Regions from separate parts of the Streptomyces hypolithicus genome, predicted to be linked through region 1. Evidence: riboswitches for the same ligand, from Rfam matches in the RefSeq annotation. Region 1 holds a riboswitch; the other holds the start of a gene.

Evidence for each region. Region 1 has a riboswitch for glycine ahead of gcvT (glycine cleavage system aminomethyltransferase GcvT). Riboswitches for the same ligand answer to the same signal wherever they lie in the genome.
Region 2: linked by a shared signal. The riboswitch ahead of gcvP (aminomethyl-transferring glycine dehydrogenase) and the one ahead of gcvT (glycine cleavage system aminomethyltransferase GcvT) in region 1 are both predicted to bind glycine.

The regions. Positions count from the first base shown of each region.
Region 1 covers NZ_CM128811.1:1,463,711-1,470,206, reverse strand. Annotated here, with positions in the region: gene ACU6WZ_RS06685 (L-serine ammonia-lyase) at 1-742, opposite strand, end outside; gene glyA (serine hydroxymethyltransferase) at 901-2,163, opposite strand; gene gcvH (glycine cleavage system protein GcvH) at 2,183-2,563, opposite strand; gene gcvT (glycine cleavage system aminomethyltransferase GcvT) at 2,652-3,776, opposite strand; glycine riboswitch at 3,818-3,917, opposite strand; glycine riboswitch at 3,918-4,021, opposite strand; gene ACU6WZ_RS06665 (AAA family ATPase) at 4,266-4,979, shown strand; gene ACU6WZ_RS06660 (enhanced serine sensitivity protein SseB) at 5,121-5,897, shown strand; gene ACU6WZ_RS06655 (enhanced serine sensitivity protein SseB C-terminal domain-containing protein) at 6,079-6,496, shown strand, end outside.
Region 2 covers NZ_CM128811.1:5,542,925-5,549,420, forward strand. Annotated here, with positions in the region: gene ACU6WZ_RS26075 (DNA polymerase IV) at 1-1,205, shown strand, start outside; gene ACU6WZ_RS26080 (PRC-barrel domain-containing protein) at 1,130-1,498, opposite strand; glycine riboswitch at 1,615-1,712, shown strand; gene gcvP (aminomethyl-transferring glycine dehydrogenase) at 1,929-4,814, shown strand; gene ACU6WZ_RS26090 (DUF5999 family protein) at 4,922-5,119, opposite strand; gene ACU6WZ_RS26095 (hypothetical protein) at 5,439-6,047, opposite strand; gene istB (IS21-like element helper ATPase IstB) at 6,462-6,496, opposite strand, start outside.

The sequences.
Region 1 (6,496 bases):
CGGTGTGGGCGGCGCGGCGGCGGACCTTGAGGCCGCCGGGGAGGATGCCCTCGCGGGACATGCCGCGCGCCACACAGGCCTGCATGACGCCCCAGATCTCCAGCAGGCCCTCGCGGATCTCCGTCTCGGTACGCCAGGACAGTTCGTTCTCCAGCATGAGCGAGGAAATCGACAGACCGGTCTCGCGTGACAGGCGCAGCAGCTCGTCGCCGGTGCGGAAGGGGTACTTGAGTACCGTGTCGTCGAGCTTGATGCGGTCCTCACCGACGGCGTCCTCGTCGACGACGAAGCCGCCGCCGACCGAGTAGTAGGTCTTTTCCAGGAGAGGGGCGCCCGCCTCGTCGTACGCGAAGAGGGTCATGCCGTTCGCGTGGTACGGCAGGGAGCGGCGGCGGTGCAGGATCAGCTGGGTCGGCTCGTCGAAATCGATCTCGTGCGCGCCCAGCAAATTGAGGCGTCCGCTCGTGCGGATGCGCTCCACCTCGGCGTCGGCCGTCTCGACGTCGACGGTCTTGGGGGAGTGGCCCGCCAGGCCGAGGATGACGGCCTTCGGGGTGCCGTGGCCGTGGCCGGTCGCGCCCAGCGAGCCGAATAGTTCGGCCCGTATCGCCGTGGTGTGGGCCATCAGGCCGTCGTTCTTGAGGCGGCCCACGAAGAGGCGGGCGGCGCGCATGGGACCGACCGTGTGGGAGCTGGACGGGCCGATGCCGATCGAGAACAGGTCGAAGACCGAGATGGCCACGGGGTAACTCCTAAGGGGTTGGTAGACGCCGTTGTCTGCCTGCCGGGGTGGTGCAGAAAACCAAGGCGGTACAAGGGCCGGGGCGCCGCACTCACTGTCCAGTGTGCGCGGCGCCCCGTTGTTCAGCTGTTCAGCTGTTCAGCCTGTTTCGTACGAAACTACTTCAGGCCAGGGTAGAGCGGGTGCTTGCCGGCCAGGGCCGTGACCCGGGCGGACAGGCCATCGGCGTCGAACGACGGCTTCAGGGCCTCGGCGATGATGTCCGCGACCTCCGTGAAGTCCTCGGTCTGGAAACCGCGGGTGGCCAGGGCCGGAGTACCGATCCGCAGGCCCGAGGTGACCATCGGCGGCCGCGGGTCGTTCGGGATGGCGTTGCGGTTGACCGTGATGCCGAGCTGGTGCAGCCGGTCCTCGGCCTGCTGGCCGTCGAGCTCGGAGTTTCGCAGGTCGACGAGGACCAGGTGGACGTCCGTGCCGCCGGTGAGGACGGACACGCCGTGCTCGGTGACATCCGGCTGCACCAGGCGCTCGGCCAGGATGCGGGCGCCGTCCAGGGTGCGCTGCTGGCGCTCCTTGAAGTCGTCGGAGGCGGCCACCTTGAAGGAGACCGCCTTCGCGGCGATCACGTGCTCCAGCGGGCCGCCCTGCTGACCGGGGAAGACCGCCGAGTTGATCTTCTTGGCGAGTTCGGCGGTGGAGAGGATGATTCCGCCGCGCGGACCGCCGAGGGTCTTGTGCGTGGTCGTGGTGACGACATGGGCGTGCGGCACCGGGTTGGGGTGCAGGCCTGCCGCGACCAGGCCGGCGAAGTGCGCCATGTCGACCATGAGGTACGCGCCGACCTCGTCCGCGATCTTGCGGAAGGCGGCGAAGTCCAGCTGACGCGGGTACGCCGACCAGCCCGCGATGATCAGCTTCGGCTGCGACTCCTTGGCGAGGCGCTCCACCTCGGCCATGTCGACCTCGCCCGACTCCTCGTCGACGTGGTACGGGACCACGTTGTAGAGCTTGCCGGAGAAGTTGATCTTCATACCGTGGGTCAGGTGTCCGCCGTGCGCGAGGTTCAGACCCATGATCGTGTCGCCGGGCTTCAGCAGCGCGAACATCGCGGCGGCGTTGGCCTGCGCACCCGAGTGCGGCTGCACGTTCGCGTGCTCGGCGCCGAAGAGCGCCTTCACTCGGTCGATCGCGATCTGCTCGACGACGTCGACGTGCTCGCAGCCGCCGTAGTAGCGGCGGCCCGGGTAACCCTCGGCGTACTTGTTGGTGAGGACGGAGCCCTGGGCCTCCATGACCGCGACCGGAGCGAAGTTCTCCGAGGCGATCATTTCGAGGGTGGACTGCTGGCGGAGCAGCTCGGCGTCGACGGCGGCGGCGACGTCCGGGTCGAGCTCATGCAGGGGAGTGTTGAGAAGCGTCATCACGGTCCCGTTCGAGGTCTCAGTTGCCGGAGGTAAGGGCGATGTACTCGTCGTTGGAGAGCAGGTCGGCCGGCTCCTCCGAGACGCGCACCTTGAAGAGCCAGCCGCCCTCGAAGGGGGCGGAGTTCACCAGCGCGGGGTCGTCCACGACGTTCTGGTTGGACTCGGTGACCTCACCCGTCACGGGGGAGTACAGGTCGCTGACCGACTTGGTCGACTCCAGCTCCCCACAGGTCTCGCCCGCGGTCACCGTGTCGCCGACCTCCGGGAGCTGGGCGTAGACGATGTCACCGAGCGCGCTGGCCGCGAACTCCGTGATGCCGACCGTCGCGACGCCGTCCTCGGCGGTCGACAGCCACTCGTGCTCCTTGCTGTAACGCAGCTGCTGGGGGTTGCTCATGACCTGAATTCTCCTGTACGCGGGGGAGTGCTGGTGAACGGGGAAGGTGTACGAGTGCCAGGTGTACGGGTACGAGGTGTGCGGGGCGTCACTTCTGGCGCTTGTAGAACGGCAGCGCGACGACCTCGTACGGCTCATGCGTACCGCGGATGTCGACGCCCACACCCGCCGTGCCGGGCGCCGCGTGCGCGGCGTCGACGTACGCCATGGCGATCGGCTTGCCGAGGGTGGGGGACGGGGCGCCGGACGTGACCTCACCGATCACCTTGCCGTCCGCCACTACGGGGAAACCGGCGCGGGGGACACGGCGGCCCTCGGCGACCAGGCCGACCAGCTTGCGGGGCGGGGCGTTCTCGGCGCGCCCGGCGGCGGCCTCCAGGGCGGCGCGGCCGACGAAGTCGCCGTCCTTCTCGAACTTCACGACCCGGCCGAGGCCCGCGTCGAACGGTGTCAGCGCGGTGGTCAGCTCGTGCCCGTACAGCGGCATGCCCGCCTCCAGGCGCAGCGTGTCGCGGCAGGACAGACCGGCGGGGACCAGGCCGACATCCTTGCCGGCCTCCGTCAGCGCCTGCCAGAGCGTCTCGGCGTCGGCAGGGGCGACGAAGAGCTCGAAGCCGTCCTCGCCGGTGTAGCCGGTACGGGCGATGAGCGCGGGGACGCCGGCGACGGTGCCGGGCAGGCCCGCGTAGTACTTCAGGCCGTCGAGGTCGGCGTCGGTGACGGACTTCAGGATGCCGGGGGACTCGGGGCCCTGGACGGCGATCAGGGCGTACGCGTCACGGTCGTCCCGTACGACGGCGTCGAAACCCGCGGCGCGCGCGGTGATCGCGTCGAGCACGGTCTGGGCGTTGCCGGCGTTGGCGACGACCAGATATTCGGGGGCCTCGGTGTCGTCCAGGCGGTAGACGATCAGGTCGTCCAGGATTCCGCCGTCCTCCTGGCAGATCATGGTGTAGCGGGCGCGGCCGAGGCCGACCGTGCCGATGTTGCCGACCAGCGCGTAGTTCAGGAGAGCGACGGCCTGCGGCCCTGTGACGGTGATCTCACCCATGTGGGAGAGGTCGAAGAGGCCCGCGTGGGTGCGTACGGCGTTGTGCTCGTCGCGCTCGCTGGCATAGCGCAGCGGCATGTCCCAGCCCGCGAAGTCGGTCATGGTCGCGCCCAGCGAGCGATGCAGCGCATCGAGGGCGGTGAGACGGGGGACATTGCTCATAGGTGTGCTCCCAGGGCGCAGGGCAAGACGGGCGAGGACAATCCTCCCCATCTGTCATCGGAACCTGAGAGGTTCACCGGGAGAGTCCCGGCTTGCACCTTGGGTGGAGCCGCGACGAAGCGGCCCGCTTTTCAGATCTGCCTCGCCCGCGCGGTACGGGGCCTGAGAGATTCAAGGGAGGAACTTGCTCCTTCGGCGTCCTGGGGCACATGGTGCTGTGCTCCGGACTCTCCCGCGCGGATTCAAGCGGCCGGTATGCAGTTGGCGCGCACATCATTGCACGCGTCGGCGGGCGGCGGGCGGCGGGGCGGTGGGCGGCGGGCGGGAGGAAGGTTGGGGTCAGGCCGGAGGAGGGTCGGAGGCAGGTCGGAGGCAGGTCGGAGGAGGGCCGGAGAGATCCACAAACAGCTTGTGGCGCATTACCTTTTCTTTACACTTCGTGGGAAAGGGCCGGGCAAAGGGTGGGGGACACCCGACAGGGGGAGAGCGATGACGGTGCAACAGCCCGGTGTGTACGCGGCGACCGCGGGCGCGGGCGCGGCGCACGGAGCGGTGGCGGCGCAGCAGTGCGTACCGGCCGGGGAGGCGCCGGTCGGCAAGGCCGCCGGGCGCGTCGCCGCGCCGGTGGTGCGGGATCTGCGCGGGTGTGCGGGGCGCGGGCCGCGGAGCCTGGCCTTCGCGGCCGGGGACCTGGTCGTCGTGTCCGGACTGCCGGGCAGCGGCAAGAGCACCCTGATCCGGCGTACGGCCGGGGCGGCGGGCGTGCGGCGCATCGACTCGCAGGACGTGCGGGAGCGGTGGGCGGCGCGGATGCCGGGGCTGCTGCCGTACGCCCTCTACCGGCCTCTCGTACGGGCCGCGCACTACGCCGGGCTGCGCAGGGCGCTGCGCTCCGGCGAGAGCGTCGTCGTCCACGACTGCGGAACGCTCGCCTGGGTCCGGCACTGGCTCGCCCGCGACGCCAGGCGCCGTGGGGCCGCGCTGCACCTGGTCCTGCTCGACGTGCCGCCGGAGGTGGCCAGGGCTGGGCAGCAGGAGCGGGGACGCGGGGTCTCGGGGTACGCCTTCGCCCGGCACCGGCGGGCGGTGGGGCGGCTCGTACGGGACGCGGAGCGGGGGGTCCTGCCGGTGGGGTGCGGGGCGGCGGTGCTGCTGGACCGGGACGCGGCCGGCGCGCTTGCGGCGATCGGCTTTTCGACGTAGCGCGGGGATTGGGCTGAGGTTTCCGGTCGGGTCCGGAAAATGCCAGCCTCTCCGGCGATTGAGGAGCGGGGTCCGGGGCGGAGCCCCGGGGGTGTGGGGGCGCAGCCCCGGGGTGTGGGGCACAGCGCTAGGGTCGGGCCCGTGGATTACCCAGAATTCCCCGGGCCTGGCCACCCGCACGGCGGCAACGGCTGGCCCGGCAACGAACTCGAAGAGGTGCTCGCCGCCTCCGTCGGCAACCCGGCCGCCGGCGGCCGCATCGTCGAGGTGCTGGGACGCAGCCAGGTGTGGGTGCCGCTGCCCTCCGGCGGCGGCCCCCAGTCGCGGAGCCTCGACCTGCCCACCGTCGAGATCCACGGCGCGGCGTACGTCCCCGTGTACAGCTCCGAGCAGCAGCTCCGCCAGTGCGCCGGGCCGCACATGTCCTTCACAGTGGCGCCCGCCCGGGACTTCGCCCGCGGCCTGCCCCCGCAACTCGGCATCGCCGTGAACCCGGACGGCGCGGTCGGTGCGCCGCTGCCGCCGCCCGCCGTCGCGGAGTTGTGCCGGGCCGGCCGTACGCCGCTGGACGGGCCGGCGAGCGGAGGCCGGGTGCGGCTCTTCGAGCCGGACTGGCAGGAGGAGCCGGTCGACTTCCTCGCTGCCGCAGCGGGGGAGTTCGAGGAGAGCCGGGTGGTGGCGAGCGCCCGGCGGGCGCTCGCGAGCATCGAGGGGGAGTCCCCGACGCTGTTCGTCGGCGTACAGCTCTCGTCCTGGGAGGGCGCCGACCGCAACGCCCCGATGGACGCGCTGGGCCGCGCCCTCGGCCGGGTCCAGGTGCCCTGGCCGGTCAACCTCGTCCTGCTGGACGTCGCCCAGGACCCGGTCGCCGACTGGATGCTGGAGAGGGTACGGCCGTTCTACACGCGCCACGCCTGACCCGCGCCGACCGGCCGCGCGCAGCGAAGCGCGCAGCCAAGCGCGCAGACTCCTGACGTGTGCGTCAGGACGGTGTCAGTGCGGCCGGTCTAAGCTGGTTTGATGACCTCGCCACACGGGGGCGGTTGGTCGGGCCGGCCGGTTGGGCCGGCACGTGGATCGAAGAGGGGCGGAACCCAGGGTGAGCGCGTCAGGCACCGCCGCGGCCGGGCAGGTCGAGCACATGCTGCGCCAGGTGACGCCCGGGCGCTTCGACGCGTACGAGGCGCTTCTGCGCGCCATCGCCGACCCGGCCGGCGGCCACGTCTGGATGCTGCTCTGGCACGGCCAGGCGGGATCCCCCGACGCGCAGTACGGAAACATGGAGGTCGACGGCCTCGGCTACGCCCCGTGCGTGACCTCCGCCCAGGAGCTCGCAGCCAGCGGCTGGAGCCGGGCGTACGACGTGGTGACCGGGCAGGACATCGCGCGGGCGCTGTTTCCCGACCGCTGGGGCATCTGGCTCAACCCGCACGCGCCCGGCGGCGGCGTCGGCATTCCGTGGCTCGATCTGCGGCGTATCGCCACCGGACTCGACCGGATGCCGGCCGGACCGCTGC
Region 2 (6,496 bases), 4.1 Mb from region 1:
AACAGGTCATGGAGCTGCTCGCCCGGTTGTCTCCCTTGGTGGAGCCGCTGAGTCTGGACGAGGCCTTCGTCGACCTGGAGGCGGGTGGTGTGGCGGACGACTCGGCCTCGGCCCGTCGGGCCGGAGAGCTGCTGCGGGCGGATATCCGGGCGGTCACCGGGCTCACCGGTTCGGTCGGGCTCGCGGGCTCCAAGATGCTCGCGAAGATCGCCTCTGAGCAGGCCAAGCCCGACGGCCTGGTGCTCATCGAGCCGGGGACCGAGCGGGAGCTCCTGGGGCCCCTGCCGGTCCGTACCCTGCCCGGAGTGGGACCCGCCACCGGCGAGCACCTGCGGCGGGCCGGCATGGCGACAGTCGCCGATCTGGCGGAGGCGGGCGAGGACGAGCTGATACGGCTGCTGGGCAAGGCACACGGCCTCTCGCTGCACCGGATGGCGGTCGGTTACGACGACCGGCCCGTGGTGGCTGAACGGGATGCGAAGTCGGTGTCCGTCGAGGACACCTTCGAGGTGGACCTGCACGACAGGGTCCGGGTCAGGGCCGAGGTCGGGCGGCTGTCGGACCGGTGCGTGCAGCGGTTGCGGGCTGCCCGCCGCTCCGGCAGGACGGTGGTCCTGAAGGTACGCAGATACGACTTCTCCACCCTCACCCGCTCCGAGACGCTGCGCGGGCCCACCGACGACCCCGCTGTGGTGCGGGAGGCAGTCGGACGCCTCCTGGAGTCGGTGGACACCACGGGCGGTGTGCGGCTGCTGGGTGTGGGCGTCAGCGGGCTCGCGGATTTCACCCAGGAAGACCTCTTCGCCCAGGCCGCCGGTGAGCGCGCGTCGGCCCAGGCCCGTGACGAGGCCGGGGCGGCGGAGGACGCCGGGGCGGCCCGGCCGGTCGGGCACCAGGAGGCAGTGGGAGCGGCGGCGCCCGGCCCGCCGCCGGAGCGCCGGTGGCGGGCCGGGCAGGACGTGTGCCATGCGGAGTACGGGGCGGGGTGGGTGCAGGGCAGCGGCGTCGGGCGGGTGACGGTGCGCTTCGAGGAGCCGACGTCGGCGCCCGGGCGCGTCCGGACGTTCACAGTGGACGACCCGGATCTGGCGCCGTCGGATCCACTTCCGCTGGTGGCCGGCGCCGCGGATCAGCCGGAATCCTCGCCGGCCAGCCTGCCGAAGTCGCGGTCGGGGACAGGAGGTGCGGAGACATCGAGCCCGTAGTGGTGGTAGAGCTGGAGTTCCTGCTCGGGGGAGAGATGGCGGCCGACCCCGAAGTCGGGGGCGTCCCTGATCAGTGCCCGCTCGTAGGGGACCCGCAGAGTGTCGTTCACGACCTCGCTGGGCTCCAGGGGAACGAAGGCGTCCCGGCTGAAGAGGCCGGTGCGTACGGCTGCCCACTCGGGTACTCCAGTGGCGTCGTCGAGGTACACCTCGTCCACTGTGCCGATCTTGGTGCCCTTGCGGTCGAACGCCTTGCGGCCGATCAGGCTGCGCGGATCGATGTCGGTCTGCACGGTCCCTCCAACTGATCGCAGCTGCTCCCCGTACAGACTACGAAAGTGCACATCTGTGGCCTCGGCCACTCGAGGGAACGGCGGCGGGGCTCGCTGGTAGGCTGGCTCATGGCTGCTGACCCCGTGCGGGAGAGTCCTCCGGTGAACATGCCGGGGGCGCCGAAGGAGCAAATCCTCCCCGGAATCTCTCAGGCCCCCGTACCGCACGGTTGAGGTCACTCTGGAAAGCAGGGCGGGCGTCGCACGGACAGGTGCTGGGAAAGGCCACAGTCCGCCGCGGGTCCCTTCCTCACCGACGGTGAAAGCCGGAACGACCCCCGACGGTCTTCCGGTGAAGCTCTCAGGTTGAGATGACAGAGGGGGAGGCCGTCCGGGCACCCGTGCCGTGGTGCCCCTCGCAGGTCGTGTCAGACCAGGAGGCCTTCCGCAGATGACCGCAAACCGCATTCCGCTCGAACAGCTTGAGCGTGGCATCCCCTTCGAACAGCGCCACATCGGGCCCGATGCCGAGGCTCAGGCCAAGATGCTTGCCCAGGTCGGTTACGGCTCGCTCGACGAGCTGACCGCGGCCGCGGTGCCCGACGTCATCAAAAGCGCCGAGGCGCTCAGCCTGCCGGACGCCCGCACGGAGGCCGAGGTGCTGGCCGAACTCCGCACCCTCGCCGACCGCAACCAGGTGCTCGCCCCGATGATCGGCCTCGGTTACTACGGAACCTTCACGCCGCCGGTGATCCTGCGCAATGTCATGGAGAACCCGGCCTGGTACACGGCGTACACGCCCTACCAGCCGGAGATCTCGCAGGGCCGCCTCGAGGCGCTGCTCAACTTCCAGACCATGGTCGCCGAGCTGACCGGACTGCCGACCTCGGGCGCCTCGCTGCTGGACGAGAGCACCGCCGCCGCCGAGGCGATGGCACTCTCACGCCGTGTCGGCAAGGTCAAGAACGGCGTATTCCTGATCGACTCCGACACCCTCCCGCAGACCGTCGCGGTCATCGAGACCCGTGCCGAGCCCACCGGGGTCGAGGTCGTTGTCGCCGACCTGTCGCAGGGCATCCCGGCCGAGGCGGCCGAGCGTGGCGTCTTCGGTGTGCTGCTCCAGTACCCGGGCGCCTCGGGTGCGGTGCGCGACATCAAGCCCGTCGTGGAGCAGGCGCACGAGCTCGGAGCGGTCGTCACCGTGGCCGCCGACCTGCTGGCCCTGACCCTGCTGACCTCGCCCGGCGAGCTGGGCGCGGACATCGCGGTGGGCACCACCCAGCGTTTCGGTGTGCCGATGGGGTTCGGCGGTCCGCACGCCGGGTTCATGGCCGTACGCGAGAAGTTCGCGCGCAGCCTGCCCGGGCGGCTCGTCGGTGTCTCGGTCGACGCGGACGGCGACAAGGCATACCGGCTGGCGTTGCAGACGCGTGAGCAGCACATCCGCCGCGAGAAGGCCACCAGCAACATCTGCACCGCGCAGGTGCTGCTTGCCGTGATGGCCGGGATGTACGCCGTCTACCACGGCCCGGACGGGCTGCGCGGCATCGCCCGCCGAACGCACAGGTACGCGACGCTGCTCGCCGCCGGCCTGCGGGCCGGCGGCGCCGAGGTCGTGCACGACGCGTACTTCGACACGCTGACGGTACGGGCCCCGGGCCGGGCGGCCGCGGTCGTCGCCGCCGCCCGTGAGGGCGGTGTCAACCTGCGTCTGACCGACGCCGACCATGTCTCCGTCGCCTGCGACGAGACGACAGCCCGCGCACAGGTCGCCGCCGTATGGGCCGCCTTCGGCGTCGAGGCCGACATCGAGGCGCTGGACGCATCGGTGGGCGAGGCGCTGCCCGAGGGCCTGCTGCGCACCGACGACTACCTCACGCACCCGGTCTTCCACCAGCACCGCTCGGAGACGGCGATGCTGCGCTACCTGCGCAAACTCGCCGACCGTGACTACGCGCTGGACCGCGGCATGATCCCGCTCGGCTCCTGCACGATGAAGCTGAACGCGACCACGGAGATGGAGCCGGTCACCTGGCCGGAGTTCGGCGCCGTGCACCCCTTCGCGCCGGTCGATCAGGCGCACGGGTACCTGACGCTCATCCACGAGCTGGAGGAGCGCCTCGCCGAGGTCACCGGCTACGACGCCGTGTCGATCCAGCCCAACGCCGGTTCGCAGGGCGAGCTCGCGGGCCTGCTGGCCGTACGGGCCTACCACCGCGCCAACGGCGACACGCAGCGCACGGTGTGCCTGATCCCGTCGTCGGCGCACGGCACGAACGCGGCGAGCGCCGTCATGGCCGGCATGAAGGTCGTCGTCGTCAAGACCCGTGAGGACGGCGAGGTCGACGTCGAGGACCTGCACGCCAAGATCGAGCAGCACCGCGACGAGTTGTCGGTGCTGATGATCACCTACCCCTCCACGCACGGTGTGTTCGAGGAACACGTCGCGGACATCTGCGCGACGGTGCACGAGGCCGGAGGCCAGGTCTACGTCGACGGCGCGAACCTGAACGCCCTGGTGGGTCTGGCGAAGCCGGGCAAGTTCGGCGGCGACGTCTCCCACCTGAACCTGCACAAGACCTTCTGCATCCCGCACGGCGGCGGCGGCCCCGGCGTCGGCCCCGTCGGTGTACGGGCGCACCTCGCGCCGTACCTGCCCAACCACCCGCTCCAGCCGTCGGCCGGCCCCGAGACGGGCGTCGGGCCGATCTCGGCCGCGCCGTGGGGCTCAGCGGGCATCCTGCCGATCTCGTGGGCGTACGTACGCCTGATGGGCGGCGAGGGGCTCAAGCGGGCGACGCAGGTCGCGGTCCTCGCGGCGAACTACATCGCCAAGCGCCTGGAGCCGCACTACCCCGTGCTCTACACCGGTCCGAACGGGCTGGTGGCGCACGAGGCCATCGTCGATCTGCGGCCGCTGGCGAAGTCGACCGGCGTCAGCGTGGACGACATCGCCAAGCGCCTCATCGACTACGGCTTCCACGCGCCCACCATGTCGTTCCCGGTCGCCGGGACGCTGATGATCGAGCCGACGGAGAGCGAGGACCTCGCCGAGATCGACCGCTTCTGCGACACCATGATCGCCATTCGCGGTGAGATCGAGCGGGTCGCCTCGGGCGAGTGGCCTGCGGACGACAACCCGCTGCGCAACGCGCCGCACACGGCGGCCGCGCTCGGTGGTGCGTGGGAGCACGCGTACAGCCGCGAGGAGGCGGTGTTCCCGGCCGGAGTCTCGGCCGCGGACAAGTACTGGCCGCCGGTGCGCCGGATCGACGGTGCGTTCGGTGACCGTAACCTCGTCTGCTCGTGCCCGCCGCTGGACGCGTACGACAACTGACCTGCGAAGGACGCTGCGGCGTCAGGCGACGCGGACAAGCGTCGGGGCCGGTTCGGAGGATTCCTCCGGGCCGGCCCCTTTTCGTGTCTGCGTGTCTGCGTATCGGCTCAGGCGGCCGTGGCCACGGCCACCGGGCGGTGCGGGGCGATGATGCGCCCGTCCGGCAGCAGCTCACCGGTGTCCTCGAAGACGACAACTCCGTTGCACAGCAGGCTCCAGCCCTGCTCCGGGTGGTGCGCCACGAGATGGGCGGCCTCCCGATCGGCGGATTGGGCGGACGGGCAGGCTGGCTGGTGCTGGCACATGGAAGGGTTCTTTCGCTGCGGTGTGTTGAGTGTCCTGCGGCTCGATGCGGTGTTCATGACCGCCCCCCGTATCAATCGGTCTGGTCCCAGTGTTGCCCTACGGGCGTCAATCCGCAGGGATTTCACGGCAGCTCTCCTTACTGATTAAAGACGTGTCACCCGTGCGGACGGTTCAGCTCAACTGGGGTGTCCCTTCGGGTGGTTCGATGTGACCGGTACGGACTAGTCCGGATGGGGGCGCTGTGCCCCGTGACCGGGGCGGGCACGGGGCACAGGGGCGGCGCGCAGGGGGCGCCGCAGAGCATTCTCTCCGCAGTTGTCAGGCGGGCTGGCTGAGGAGGGGTGGGGCGGTCCGGGGGGTGAGCCGGTGCGTCAGGACGGGCAGCAGATCCGCCACCCGGTGCGGGAGGTGGGAGGCGATCCCGGGCGGGGCCGGCGCCAGGGGCACCAGCAGGTCGGTCGGGAGGGGCATGACGTCGGCATCCGCCGGGGCGGTGTCGGTTTCGGGGCCGCGGTGCAGCCACAGGGTGAGCATGTAGAGCTCCGGCACGGAGAGCAGACGAGGCTGATAGCACGCGGTCATCGCCTCGGCCTGTCGGAGCGCGCGTTCGCTGGAGGTGACGTACGGCCCCTCGCAGAAGTGGGAGAAAGTCCAGCCGTCGGGCGTGAGCATGGTGTCGGCGGCAGCCACGGTGTCCTCGCCGCTGCGGATCAGGAAGCGCCAGCCGGTCAGGCGGGTGCGCGGGGGCCGGCCCGACGGGATGATCCGGTCCAGTACGTGGATGGGGAGCGGGAGTTCGGGGCTGAGGGGTCCCTGGGCCGCACGGAGGGCCGGGGGACGGGCCTCTCGTACGGCAGTGGGGGACCCCAGTGCCGCGAGGACGCTGCGCAGGGCGGGCGCGGGAGCCGGGGAAACAAGCAGCGGCATGGTGGGTCGCCTCTCACTTCGGAGACACGTTGATGCGTGGGTGGTGCGGACGGCGCTGTCTGCGTGCGGGGTCAGAGGGGGGCCGGGGAACGATGGCCGGGCGCCGACTCTCTGCCTCGTTTGCAGAGTTTATACGACACGCGTTCACGCGATGTTTCGGCTAGCCGTCGCCGGCATTACAGGCAAGGCGGAATCAGGTCTTTCTCCTGCGGAGAATCTCCCCATTCAGCGAGGCTGCAGGCATCGTGGCCTCGCAAGTTCCGACGCGCGCGGTAGGCTGAATCTCGTCGGCCTTTTTCACTAGGGGGCCGGTGGTATCTGCATTCTGCCGCATGCCGAGTGAATGTGTGGACGATCACGTAATTCCCCGGGCTCAGCGTCACGTAATTCCCCAGGTCCTGGCCTCGTCCATGTCTACTTGATCGAGGGCTTGTTTGTCTTGTCGGTGA